Regions from separate parts of the Brachybacterium kimchii genome, predicted to be linked through region 2. Evidence: riboswitches for the same ligand, from Rfam matches in the RefSeq annotation. Region 2 holds a riboswitch; the other holds the start of a gene.
The links. Region 2 has a riboswitch for FMN ahead of pnuC (nicotinamide riboside transporter PnuC). Riboswitches for the same ligand answer to the same signal wherever they lie in the genome.
Positions count from the first base shown of each region.

Region 1 (6,503 bases), 1.3 Mb from region 2:
AGACGGTATCGCCGAGCTCGGCTGTCCGTACATAATCCACCGCAACTCGTAGCCTCCGGAACATGTCCCGTCATCAGCGCGTGCGGCCCGGCGGCGGTCATTCGGACCGCGTCCGCCGCCGCCCGAATAGTCGGCGGAGCACGGGGTGCCGTCCGACGTCGAGGACTCGGCCCTCGTTCCCAGGCCCGGTGGCCCCGCGCCGTCCCACGTCGTCACGCGCAGTCCCGCGTCGTCACGCGCAGCGCCAGGCAGGCGCAGTGGATCGGGTCAGTCGACCCCGGCGATGCGGAAGCCGACGCCTCCGGCGCGGGACGCGGACCTGCCGATCGGACGGCCCGAGCTCTCCGCCTCCTCCTGCAGACGCCGGGTGACGTTGGCGGTCGCGACGGCGGCCTCGGCGGCCTCCGCCCCCTTGTCCTCGATGGAGCCCGCGAGACCGGCACGGTCGAGGGCCTGCTGCTCGGTGTCGCAGGTCAGCAGGCCGAATCCGATGGGGATGCCCGTGCGAAGGGTGACGTCGGTGAGCCCCTGGGTCGCGGCTTGGCACACGTACTCGAAGTGCGGGGTGCCGCCCCGGATCACGGTGCCGAGCGCGATGACCGCATCGGCCGAGGCCGCGGCGTGGAGGGCGGCGACCGGCAGCTCGAACGAGCCCGGGACGCGGACCAGGTCCACGGAGCTGACCTTCGCCTCCTCCAGGGCGCGCGCGGCGCCGTCGATCAGTCCGTTCATGATCTGCTCGTGCCAGCTCGCGGCGACGATCACGACCCTCAGGTCGCTGCCGTCCGTGTTCAGCTGGGGCGCTCCTGCTCCGCTCATGACTGGGGTGTCCTTCCTGTGGTGGTGAGAGGTGTGCTGGCCTGGGTTGCGGTGGCCTGGGTTGCGGTGGCCTGTGTTGTCGTGGCCGGGGTCGTGGTGGTGTCGAGGGGGATGAGGTGCCCCATCGCCTCGGCCTTGGTGCGCAGGTAGCGGGCGTTGTGCGGGGTGCGGCCGACGAGCAGCCGGGTCGTGCGGGCCACGTCGATCCCGTGCCGCGCGAGCTCCTGCGCCTTCTGCGGATTGTTGGTCAGCAGGTCGACGTGCTCGATGCCCAGATCGCGGAGGATCGCGGCGGCCGCTCCGTACTCCCGCAGGTCGCCCTCGAATCCGCGCTCCAGATTGGCGGTGAGGGTGTCGAACCCGTGGTCCTGCAGGTCGTACGCGGCGATCTTCTCGAGCAGGCCGATGCCGCGGCCCTCGTGCCCGCGCAGGTAGATGACGGTGCCGCCGCGCTCGGCGACCTGGCGCAGCGACTCCTCGAGCTGCGGCCCGCACTCGCACCGCAGGGAGCCGAACGCCTCCCCCGTCAGGCACTCGGAGTGCACGCGGACCAGTGCCGGGGCCAACGCGGATGCCAGAGCCGCCTCGGCCAGGTGTTCGGGCGGGTCCGCCACCAGGGCGACGTGGTCGGCGCCCGTGCGCAGGTCGCGGAAGCCGTGGATACGGAACGCGCCGTGCCGGGTCGGCAGGTCGGCACTGCCCGTGTGCTCGACACGAGCCGGCGCTGATGCCTGAGGGGCGGGTCCGACGCTGCGCGACTCGTCCTGCCCCGCATCCTGCCCCGCACGCCCGCGGTCACGCGCGCGCCCCGCGAGCCCGTCGACGAGGTCCGCGATCGTGAGCAGCACGAGTCCCTCGTCGGCGGCGAGGACGCTCGCCTCCTCGAGCCGCATGACCTCGCCGTCGTCCCTGACCAGCTCCCCGATCGCGCCGACGGGCGGGAGGCCCGCGGCACGGCACAGATCGACCGCGGCCTCGGTGTGCCCGGGCCGCTCGCCGACGCCGCCGGGCACGGCGCGCAGCGGGATCACGTGGCCGGGGCGGATGAGGTCCGCGGGCACGGCCCGGGGGTCGGCAAGGGCGCGCAGGGTGGTGGCGCGGTCGCTCGCGGAGATCCCGGTGGTGACACCGCGCGCGGCGTCGACGCTCACGGTGTACGCGGTGCGCAGGGAGTCCTCGGTGCGGGGCACCATGAGCGGCAGCTCGAGGTGATCCGCGATCTCGGCGGGCATCGGCGCGCACAGGTAGCCGGACGTCCGCCGCACCATCCAGCCCACCCAGCGCGGGGTCGCGAGCTGGGCGGAGATGATCGCGTCGACCTCGTTCTCACGGTCCTCCGAGTCCGCGACGAGCACGGGCCGACCCGCGCGCAGCTCCACGAGCGCCGCGTCGATCCGGGCCTCGCGCGTCCCGGGGAACAGGGCACCGGCCGTCGTCGTGTCCGTCGTCGGCGTCGAACCGCTCATCGCCGCGCCGCCTCGGCCTCAGGCACCTCGGGCACGTCGGGGGCCTCTGCAACGTCGGGCACGTCGGGAACGGCCTGATCAGGCGCGTCGGCCCCGACCGCGCCGGTCTGCTGCAGACGCGCGACGTATCGGGCGAGCACGTCGACCTCGATGTTCACCAGGCCCCCCTCGACGAGGCCGCCCAGGGTGGTGGCCTCGAGCGTCGCGGGGATGAGGGAGACGCCGAAGCTGTCCTCGCCCGCGGAGGTGACCGTGAGGGAGACGCCGGAGACGGTGATCGCGCCCTTCTCGGCGATCAGCGGTGCGAGCGCGGGATCGATGGCGAAGACGAGGTCGACCCAGCGTCCGCCGTCGCGGCGGCTGCGCAGGGTAGCGACGCCGTCGACGTGCCCCTGGACGATGTGGCCGCCGAGACGGGCGTCGGCCCGCAGCGCGCGTTCGAGGTTCACGCGCGCGCCGGGGGCGACGTCGCGCAGGGCGGTGCGGCGCAGGGTCTCGGGGACCGCGTCGACCGCGAAGCCGCCGTCGCCGGTGAGGTCGACGACGGTGAGGCACACGCCGTCGACCGCGATCGAGTCGCCGAGGCGGGCGTCGGACGCTGCGAGCGGGCCGCGCAGCTGCAGGCGGGCCTCGCCGCCGGGCAGCGGGGTGAGGGTCTCGAGGGTGCCGATCTCCTCGACGATGCCGGTGAACATGGGGTCTCCTTCCGGGAGGGGACGGTGGGCGGTCCGGTGGTGGTGGGTCCGGTGGTGGTGGGTCCGGTGGTGGGTGGGCGAGCGGACGACGGGGCGGGGATCAGGTCCCCGAGGCGTGCACGGGCGCGGCGCGACGGGCGATGAGGAGCACGTCCTCGCCCAGGCGCTGCACGTCCTCGGTGTGCCAGCGCGGGGCATCGGCGAGGGTCGGGATGCCGAGGTCGGAGATCGCCGATCGGCCGCTCTCCCCGAGGTGCAGGGGCGCGAGGTAGGAATGGACCTGGTCGATCAGGCCGGCGCGGAGGAAGGCGGTGGCGAGCCCCGGCCCTCCTTCGATCACGGCGTGGCCGACGCCGCGGGCGGCGAGCGCGGCGAGGACCTCCCGCGGGTCGTGCGTGCGCAGGTGCAGGAATCGTCCGTCGCTGCCGCGCACCGCAGCGTCCTCGGGGACGTCGCGGCGTCCGACGACGACGCGCAGCGGCTGGCTCGGCGCGGCGGGAGCGGGGTGCGCGGGAGTTCCCGGCCGGGCGGTGAGCGACGGGTCGTCGGCGAGCACGGTGCCGGTGCCGACGATGATCGCGTCGGTCCGGGCGCGCACCGTGTGGGCGTGGGCGCGGGAGGCCTCGCCGGTGATCCACCGGCTGGTGCCGTCGGCCGCGGCGACCTTGCCGTCCAGGCTCGTCGCCGTCTTCAGCACGAGATGCACGGTGGTCGGCTCGGGACTCGGTCCCTGCTCGGAGTCCGATGCCTGCTCCGGGGCTTTCGCCCGGTCCGGCTCCGACGCCCCGGCTGCGTCCCGAGCTGCCGGAGCGGCCTGATCGAGCCAGCCGGCCAGGAGCTGGCGCGACTGCTCTTCCCGCAGGCCGCCCACCACGTCGACGCCGGCCGCCGCGAGCTCGCGGGCGCCTCCGCCCGAGGCGGCGCCGGGGTCGGCCAGGGCGAAGACGACGCGGGCGATCCCGGCGTCGCGCAGCGCCCTCGTGCAGGGGCCGGTGCGGCCGGTGTGCGCGCAGGGTTCGAGGGTGACCACGGCGGTCGCGCCGCGGGTCTCGCCGCCTCGGGAGCGCGCGTCGGCGATGGCCGCGACCTCGGCGTGGGGCGTGCCGGCGCCGCGGTGCCAGCCCTCGCCGAGGGTCGTCCCGTCGGTCGCGAAGAGGACGCAGCCCACGCGGGGGTTCGCGTCCTCGGCGGGACCGCGGGCGGCGAGTATGAGTGCGCGGTCCATCGCGGCGCGCTCGTCGGGCGTCGCGGCTGCAGCGGATGGGGGCGTGTGGTGCCCGTGCACGGAAGCCTCCGGATCGGCGGTGGTCCGGGGCGATGGCACGGCGGCAGAAGCGTCACCGGGGCGGACGACGGCGAGCCGACGTCGCGCACAGCGACGCCACATCTCCTCCCATCCGGACTTTTACCGTCGGTCCTGGAGTTCCACCAGGTCAACCGGCTCCCGAGGGAGCCGGGTCGCGGACTGTCACCGCCGGTTCAGAGTTTCACTGACCCCGGAGAATGTGGTTCATTCGCGAGCGACACTAGCACCGCGATCCGGGTGCTCGGGAAGTCGATGTCGCGGTGTGAACACTGCGGCGCCCTCAGGCGACGCGGTCGGGGAACTCGACCCTCATGCCGTGCAGGCGGTATCCGGCGACGACGTCGTCCCAGGCGATCTCGGGGGCGCGTGCGAGGCGCGGAGCGGCAGCGAGCAGATGCTCCAGCAGCACCGCCGACTCGGTGATCGCGAGGTGCTCGCCGGGGCAGCGATGGGGCCCGGCGCCGAAGCTGAGACCGGCGGGCGAGACCCCGCGCGGCAGCGGGCGGTGGGGCCGGATCTCGAGCGGATCCTCCCCCATGACCTGCGCGTCCGCGTTGGCGTCCCGGACGTGGACGTCGATCAGGTCACCGGGCCGGACGTCGGCCGACGCGGGGCATCCGGACACGTCGAAGGTTTCCCGGGCACGGCGGTAGAGGTGCCCGACCACGGGCTCGAGCCGGATGATCTCCCGCAGGATCGCGGCCTTCTCCTCGCGGTCGCCGGCGAGGAACTCCGTGCGCAGCGCCTCGTCGTCCAGGAGGCGCCAGCACGCCATCACGAGGAACTCGCGGGTGGTGATCATCCCTGCGCTCGCGTAGGTGACGCATTCGACGAGGATGTCGGCGCCACGCGCGCCCTGGTCGAGAAGGTGGCTGATCACGTCGTCGGCGGGGTGTCGGCGTCGCCGGCGGATCGCCGGACGGACATCGCGCAGGTGGAAGGCGGCGAGCGGTCCGAGCCCGCGGACGGCGGCGAGCGCCCACTGCGGCAGGGAGCGGCCCCAGCGCGGGCGGGTGAGGTCGACGTCGGGCTGCCGCTGCAGGCGCACGAGCCGGCGCGACATCGCCTCCAGGGGCGAGGCGGTGAGGCCGACGATCTCGCGGCTCACCGCCACCGAGTAGAGCAGGGCGAGCTGACCGAGGTCGCAGCCGCCCTCGCGGACCGCCTCGCCGACGAGGCGGACGGCCTCGCGCTCCATGGTCTCCGCGCTGGAGCGTTCGATGCCCTGCGGGGAGAAGAAGCGGCCGACGGCGCGGCGCTGGGCGTCGTGGCCGGGTCCGTCGGACAGCAGGATCGGGTGGCGGCGCAGCCGGCCGCGCGGGATCGCCTCCGCGGTGAACCCTGCCTGCGTCGTGCCCTCGCGGCGCCGGAGCACCTCGCGCGCCGCCGCGTGGGAACGGATCCGCCAGACGCGCGGGACTCGGGAGCCGCCGGGCCGGTCAGCGCCCGGATCCGCACCGGGCACGCGCGAGCCCCTCAGCAGGGACCGCAGGCCGAGGGGGCCCGCGCCGGGGATGTCGCTGTGCAGCGGGCAGCCGCGCTCCTCGGGCCGATCCGAGCGTCGGGAGCCGGCAGGATCGGCGCCGGAGCCGGTGGGGTCGGCGCGGGCGCCACTGGGGTCCGCACGGGCGTCGTCGGAGTCGGTGGGGTCGCGGCTCACCGCAGCCTCCCGTCGAGCTCCTCGATCACGGCGCCGAGCACGCGGGCGGCGGGTGCGGGAACGACGTCCTGGGCCTCCGCCAGGACGGCGCGCGCCTGCGCCACCTCCCGTGCCACGAGCGCCTGCACATGCGCTTCGGCGCCGCAGTCCGCGAGCAGGGAGCGCACGTGCCGACCGTCGGGAGCGCACAGGTCCGCACGTCCCAGCGCCGCCTCGATGCGCGGCCAGTCCGAGGTGCCGCGGGCGAAGTCGGTGATCGCCGTCTGCTTGCCCTCGCGCAGGTCGGAGCTGGGGTCCTTGCCGTGCTCGGCGGCGGACCCGAACACGGAGAGGGCGTCGTCCTGATGCTGGAAGGCGATGCCCAGGTGCCGTCCGGCGCTCGTGAGCGCCTCGCGCGCGGGCTCGGGGGCGCCGGCCAGGACGCAGGCCGCGCGCAGGGGGAGCTCGAAGCTGTAGGTGGCCGTCTTGGTGCGGGTCATCTCCGCGATCACGTCCGTCTCGGGGGCGACGAAGCCGTCGCTGAGCGAGACGTCGAGGAACTCGCCGACGGCGGACTC
Region 1 is NZ_CP097218.1:2,411,689-2,418,191, forward strand. Features, by position in the region: gene ribH (6,7-dimethyl-8-ribityllumazine synthase) at 268-819, opposite strand; gene ribB (3,4-dihydroxy-2-butanone-4-phosphate synthase) at 816-2,285, opposite strand; gene M4486_RS11250 (riboflavin synthase) at 2,282-2,980, opposite strand; gene M4486_RS11255 (dihydrofolate reductase family protein) at 3,081-4,205, opposite strand; FMN riboswitch at 4,362-4,489, opposite strand; gene M4486_RS11260 (cytochrome P450) at 4,567-5,946, opposite strand; gene M4486_RS11265 (polyprenyl synthetase family protein) at 5,943-6,503, opposite strand, start outside.
Region 1: it holds a riboswitch for FMN, as region 2 does, so the genes downstream of both, M4486_RS11255 (dihydrofolate reductase family protein) here and pnuC (nicotinamide riboside transporter PnuC) in region 2, are expected to answer to the same signal.

Region 2 (6,503 bases):
GCCAATGCGCTGCGGCGCGGACTCGGCACCGGCGGCCAGGCGCTCGTGGTCGCCCGCACCGGGGAGCTCCCGGAGGCGCAGCAGCCGACGGGCCACATGGTCAAGGCTCGCTACACCCCGATGCAGACCCTCGTCGACGCGCTCGACGATCCCGGTTCCCCCCACCGCGCGGCCCTCGAGGCGACGCACGGCCTGGGCGGCATGCCGGTGGTGCTCGCGGACCTCCACTCCGCCCTGCCCGCGGTCGTCGCCGGTGTGCGCGCCCAGGCGCCGGAGGCGCGGATCGTCTACGTGATGAGCGACGGCGCGGCGCTCCCCGCCGCCTATTCGCGCACGGTCGCACGCCTGCGCGAGACCGGGGACCTCGTCGCCTGCATCAGCGCCGGCCAGGCCTTCGGCGGGGACCTCGAGGCCGTGACCGTGCACACCGCGCTGCTCGGCGCGAAGGCCGTCTGCGGGGCCGACGTGGTGGTGCTCGCGCAGGGGCCGGGGAACCTCGGGACCGGCACCGACTGGGGCTTCTCCGGGATCCAGGCCGCCGAGGGGCTCCATGCCGCCGCGGTGCTGGGCGGCCGACCCGTCGCCGCGCTGCGGGTCTCCGGGGCCGACGCCCGCTCCCGCCACCACGGGGCGTCCCACCACAGCCTCACCCTGCTGGGGCGGGCAGCGCTGGCCGCGGCCGACGTGCCCGTGCTCGCCGCGGAATCCGACCCCGATACCGATCCCGAGGACAGAGCTTTCACGCAGTACGTGAGGCAACAGCTGGAAAGCGGCGTAGTCGAGCCCGCCCTGACGCGAGGGGTCGGGCACCGCATCATGGACGTCCCGCGGGCGGGCCTGCGCGAGGCGCTCGACGACTCCCCCGTCGGCCTGAGGACGATGGGACGCGGGATGGAGGAGGACCCGTGGCCCTTCCTCTTCGCGGCCGCCGCCGGCCGCCACGCGGCCCGGCTCGCGGACCCTGCCGGCCGCTGAGGCTCACCGAGGTCCGCGCCGCAGAGCGCTTCGGGAGAGGGTCAGCCCTTCGCGGAGCCCTCGGGGCCCTCGGCACCCGAGCGCGCGGCGATCATGCCGGCGAGGCGGCGCGCCGCCGTCATGCCCTTCTCGCCGTCGGTGCGCTGCACGGCCATCACCGAGAGCGTGTCGCCGTCGGCCAGATCGAGCTTCGCCCACGGGTCACCGGGCGGGAAGACCACGCCGATGATCTCCGCCCACTCGAGCTCGCGCGTCGCCATGAGGTTCCGCACCACGAGCCTGTCGGCGTGCGCGGTCGCGCGCACGGAGCCCTCGCGGTGGCAGAACCAGAGCACGGCCAGGCCGAAGGCGAGGAAGCCGACGGTGTCCGCGAACCCGAAGTGGGTGAGGAGGGACAGGCCGATCGCGGCGAGCATCACCACGGAGCCGATCACGTAGGCGACGACGCGCGTCACCCGCGGCCGCAGGACGACCGTGCCCTCGGGCCCGTCGGGCGCGCTGATGCTCATGCGCTCACATCCGGCAGGCCTGGATCGCGGTGACGAGGATCGCGCGGGCGCCCGCCTCGTACAGCGCGTCCATGACCTGGTTGGTCTCGGAGACAGCGACCATCGAGCGCACGGCGGACCATCCGCTGCGGTGCAGCTCGGACACCGTGGGCGCCTCGAAGCCCGGGGTGACAGCGACCGCGCCCTCGAGCTTCTCGGTGGGGATGTCGTAGTCGATGAGCACGTACTCCCGCGCGACGAGGACGCCGCGGACGCGGCGCACGAGCACCTCGAGGGTGTGCGCGGCGTCGTCGTCCAGCGTGAGCCCGGGCCGGGAGAAGAGCACGGCCTGGCTGGTCATGATGGGGTCGCCGAAGACGGAGAGCCCCGCCTGGCGCAGGGTGGTGCCGGTCTCGACCACGTCCGCGATGACGTCGGCGACGCCCAGGCGGATCGAGCTCTCCACGGCGCCGTCGAGGTGGACCACCGTCGCCTCCACGCCGTGCTGGGCGAGGTGGTCCTCGACGAGGTTCTCGTACGAGGTCGCGATGCGCGCGCCCGCGAGTCCGCCGAGGTCGCGCTCCTCGCCCGCCTGGGCGGCGAAGCGGAAGGTGGAGTGCGCGAAGCCCAGGGGCAGGATCACCTCGGCCGCGGTGCGCGAGTCGGCGAGCATGTCCTGCCCGGTGATGCCGACGTCCACGGTCCCCGATCCCACGTAGACCGCGATGTCGCGGGGGCGCAGGAAGAAGAGCTCGACGTTGTTGGGCTCGTCGACCAGGACGAGCTCCTTGGCGGTGCCGCGGCGGCGGTAGCCCGCCTCGGAGAGCAGGGCGGCGGCGGGTTCGGACAGGGCGCCCTTGTTGGGCACGGCGATGCGGAGCACGGGATTCCCTTCGGCGGAGGGGCGGCGGGAGGACAGGGCGGTCTGCGGGACGGAGATGCGGGGCGGCCCGTCACAGATGTCGGTAGACGTCCTCGAGCGTGATGTCCTTGGCGATCATCATCACCTGGAGGTGGTAGAGGAGCTGGGAGATCTCCTCGGCGGCGGCCTCGTGCGACTCGTGCTCGCAGGCCATCCAGACCTCGGCGGCCTCCTCGACGATCTTCTTGCCGATGGCATGCACGCCGGCGTCCAGCTCGGCGACCGTGCCGGACCCCTCGGGGCGATCGGCGGCCTTCTGGGTCAGCTCGGCGTGCAGCGACTCGAAATCCTTCACGGCACCAGGGTATCGGTCGTCGGCGGTGTCGGGGCCCGCCATCTCAGCGGCGGCCGCGGCGTGCGGTCACGGCCGCCGGCGTCGGCCGACGGTGGGATCCAGATGGGCGGTCTCGACGGTCACCGCGCGGTCCTCGCGGGTCCGCACGCGCCACCAGACGAAGAACCCGGTGAGGGTGAACAGCCCGTAGAAGACGTACATGAGACCGCTCGCGTAGTAGCCGGCGGAGAACAGCAGGGGCACGCCGACCACGTCGACCGCGACCCAGATCAGCCAGAACTCGACCCAGCCCTTGGCCATGCCGAAGGTCGCCAGGAGGCTGCCCATGAAGATCCAGGCGTCGGCCCAGACCGGCTCGTAGGAGCCGAGCGCGCGGAACAGCGGCGTGAGCGCGGCGGTGCCGCCGACGAGGACCACGACGAGCAGGGCGCGCGTCCCCCATCCGGCCCATCGGGGCTCGACGGCGGTGCCCCCGCCGGTGCGCGCGGAGTGCCAGCGCCACCAGCCGTAGATGCTGGTGACGATGAACATCACCTGACGGCCGGCCTGGCCCAGGAGGTCGACGGGGTTCGGGGTGCCGAACACGCTGCCGAGGAACACGGTGAGCAGCAGCAGGTTGCCGATGATGCCGATGGGCCACGCCCAGACCTTCCGGCGCATGCCGCCGAGGGCGCTGAGGAGCCCGAACACGTTGCCCACGACCTCGCGCCAGAGCAGGAACTGCCCTCCGGCGAACTCGATCTTCGCGTTGAAGAGCCACTCGATGACTCCCATGACCACTGCCTTCCGCTCGGGGCGACGAGCGCGGGGAGCGGGGTCCGGCAGGCGGGCGCGCGCCCGGATGCGCCGGGCCGCGGCATGCAGGACGTGCGCCTCTCATCCAGGCTGTGACTGTCGGTGCCGGAGTTCCACCGGCTCCACCGTCCTGCACGGGCGGGACGGGTCGCGGACTATGACCGCCGGCTCGGATTTCCACCGACCCCGGAGCACGTCACCGTGGTGACGAGGAGACTCTAGCCCGTTCCCAGGTCACGGCGGGTTCCGGTGTGTCCCGCAGGACATCTGCGTTCACGCTGCGCGGTCGCTCCCCAGGAGCGCCCGGGGGCGGGGCCGGGCTCCTGCGCTCAGTGGCCGTGGCTGCTCGCCAGCGTGCGCAGGGCGTCGATCTCGGAGGCCGCGTCCTGCGCGCGGTAGATGGCGGAGCCGGCGACGAACACGTTGGCCCCCGCCTCGGCGCAGCGCTCGATGGTCTCGCGGTTCACTCCCCCGTCGACCTGGATCGAGACCTCCAGGTGCGCGTCGCTGATCGCCTTCCGGGCACGGCGGATCTTCGGGAGCATGGTCTCCAGGAAGCTCTGGCCGCCGAAGCCGGGCTCGACGGTCATCAGCAGGAGCATGTCGAACTCGCCGATGATGTCCAGCAGCGGCTCGACGGGCGTCGCCGGGCGCAGGGCGACCCCGGCGCGGGCGTTCTTCGCACGCAGCTCGCGGGCCAGGCGGATGGGGGCGCTCGCGGCCTCGAGGTGGAAGGTCACCGAATCGGCGCCGGCCTCGGCGTAGGCGGGGGCCTCGCGGTCGGCGTCCTCGATCATGAGGTGGGCGTCCACCGGGATCGGGCCGTGGCGGACGATCTGGGAGACCATGTCCACGCCGAAGGTGATGTTCGGGACGAAGTGGCCGTCCATGATGTCGACGTGGACGCTGTCGGCGCTGGCGATGCGATCGAGCTCCTCGCCGATGCGCATGAAGTCGGCGTTGAGAATGCTGGGGTGGATGAAGGCGGAATCGGTCGAGTAGGTCACGGGTGCGTCCTCTCCTCGGAGGTGTCTGCGGGCTCAGGGGTCTCGGGCAGGCGGCGCAGGAGTGCCAGGAACATCGCGTCGGTGCCGTGCACGTGCGGCCACAGCTGCACGCTCGGGCCCTCGCCGAGCTCCGTCCCCTCGAGCGCCTCGGGGAGCAGCCCCGCGCGGACGGCGGGGCGGGCGTCGAGCTGCTCGACGTCGTCGCGGCGACGCAGCACGTCCTTGACCACGAGCAGGGTCTCGGCGACGTGCGGCGAGCAGGTCACATAGGCGATCACTCCCCCGGGGCCGGCCGCGTCCAGGGCGCTGGCCAGCAGGTCCCGCTGCACGCGGCCCATCGAGCCGACGTCCCCCGGGCTGCGGCGCCAGCGCGACTCCGGCCGACGGCGCAGCGCTCCCATGCCGGTGCACGGCACGTCGGCCAGCACGCGCGAGAAGCGACCGGGCATCTCGGCGCCGACCTTCGTGCCGTCGCCCTCGCGGACCTCGGTCTCGGCGCCCGCCTCGACGAGCGTCGCGATCGCGCGGCGCACGAGGTCGACGCGGTGGGGCTGCAGCTCGATCGCGAGCAGATCGGCGTCGCGCTCGAGGGCGAGCCCTGCGAGCAGGGCCGTCTTGCCGCCGGGGCCCGAGCAGAGGTCGAGCCAGTGGAGGTCGGGCCCCTGAACGAGGTCGTCGGCGCCGAGGCCCAGGGCGAGTGCCATCAGCTGGGAGCCCTCGTCCTGGACGGCGGCGCGCCCCTCGGCGACGGGAGCGGCACCGCCCGGGTCGCCGCCGGGCCAGGAGGCGGCGAAGACGCTGAGGCGACCGGGCTCGGCGCCCGCGGCGGCGAGCTCCTCGGGATCGGTGAGACCGGGGCGCATGACCAGGGAGACCGAGGGCGCGGCGTTCTGCGCGGCCAGCAGGTCGTCGATCTCGGAGCGGTCCCGGCCGTGGGCGGCCAGGGCGTCGGAGAGGGCGCGCACCATCCACACGGGATGCGAGTGGGCGACGGCCAGGTGCCCGATCTCGTCCTGCTCGCGGTCCGGGGCGGCCTCGGCGACCCAGGTCGGCAGGTCCTTCTCCCCGACCCGGCGCAGCACGGCGTTGACGAAGCTCGCGGCGCCCGCGCCCACCCGGGAGCGGGCGAGGGCCACGGTCTCGGAGGTCGCGGCGTGCGGGGCGACGCTCATGTCCAGCAGCTGGTACGCGCCGAGCCGCAGCACGTCGCGCACCGCCTCCTCGACGTCGTCGAGGGGACGGTCGATGCACAGCGCGAGGATCGCGTCCAGGCGGCCCTGGGCGCGCAGGGTGCCGTAGAACAGCTCGGTCGTGAACGCGGCGTCGCGACCGTGCAGGCGGGCGCGGCGCAGCTGGTGCGGGAGGGTGAGATTCGCGTAGGCGTCGTCCTCGTGGACGGCGCGCAGGGCGTCGTAGGCGACGGTGCGGGAGCTCGTGGTGCTGCGGCGGCGCTCGGACGGGCGCTCCTGGGACCATCCGCGGCGGGGGCCTCCCCGCCCGCGGGACCCGGAGCGCTCGCGGCCCTTGGCGTCGCGCCCGGCGCCGTGGTGGCCGTCGCGCCGGTCGTCCCGGCGATCGCCGTGGTCACGCCGGTCCCGGTTGTCGGGCCGGCCCCGTCCCTGGTCCTGGTGCGGGTTCATCGGGTGCTCTCCTGCTCGTCGGCGGGACGCTCGGCGGGATCGTCAGCGGAATGGTCTGCGGCGCCGAAGGCGGCGCCCTCGGCGAGGCCCGCGCCGCGCGCCCAGTCCGCCGCGCGCATGGCGCGACGCCCGGCGGGGGCGAGCTGGGCCAGGGCGAGGGGCTCGCTGCCGGTGCCGATCAGCAGCTGCCGGCGCGTGGCGTGCAGCCGGCCGGGCGCCAGGGGCGGGGCCTCGGCGCGCAAGGGCTCGACGCTCAGCACCTTCATCCGCTCGCCCTCCCAGGTGGTCCACGCTCCGGGGTGCGGGCTCATGCCGCGGATGCGGGCGGAGACCTCGGGGGCGGGGAGACTGAGGTCGAGCTCGGCCTCGGCGGGCGTGAGC
Region 2 is NZ_CP097218.1:1,106,333-1,112,835, reverse strand. Features, by position in the region: gene M4486_RS05495 (DUF3866 family protein) at 1-975, shown strand, start outside; gene M4486_RS05490 (PH domain-containing protein) at 1,017-1,484, opposite strand; gene hisG (ATP phosphoribosyltransferase) at 1,489-2,346, opposite strand; gene M4486_RS05480 (phosphoribosyl-ATP diphosphatase) at 2,417-2,680, opposite strand; gene pnuC (nicotinamide riboside transporter PnuC) at 2,747-3,454, opposite strand; FMN riboswitch at 3,545-3,673, opposite strand; gene rpe (ribulose-phosphate 3-epimerase) at 3,805-4,482, opposite strand; gene M4486_RS05465 (RsmB/NOP family class I SAM-dependent RNA methyltransferase) at 4,479-6,122, opposite strand; gene fmt (methionyl-tRNA formyltransferase) at 6,119-6,503, opposite strand, start outside.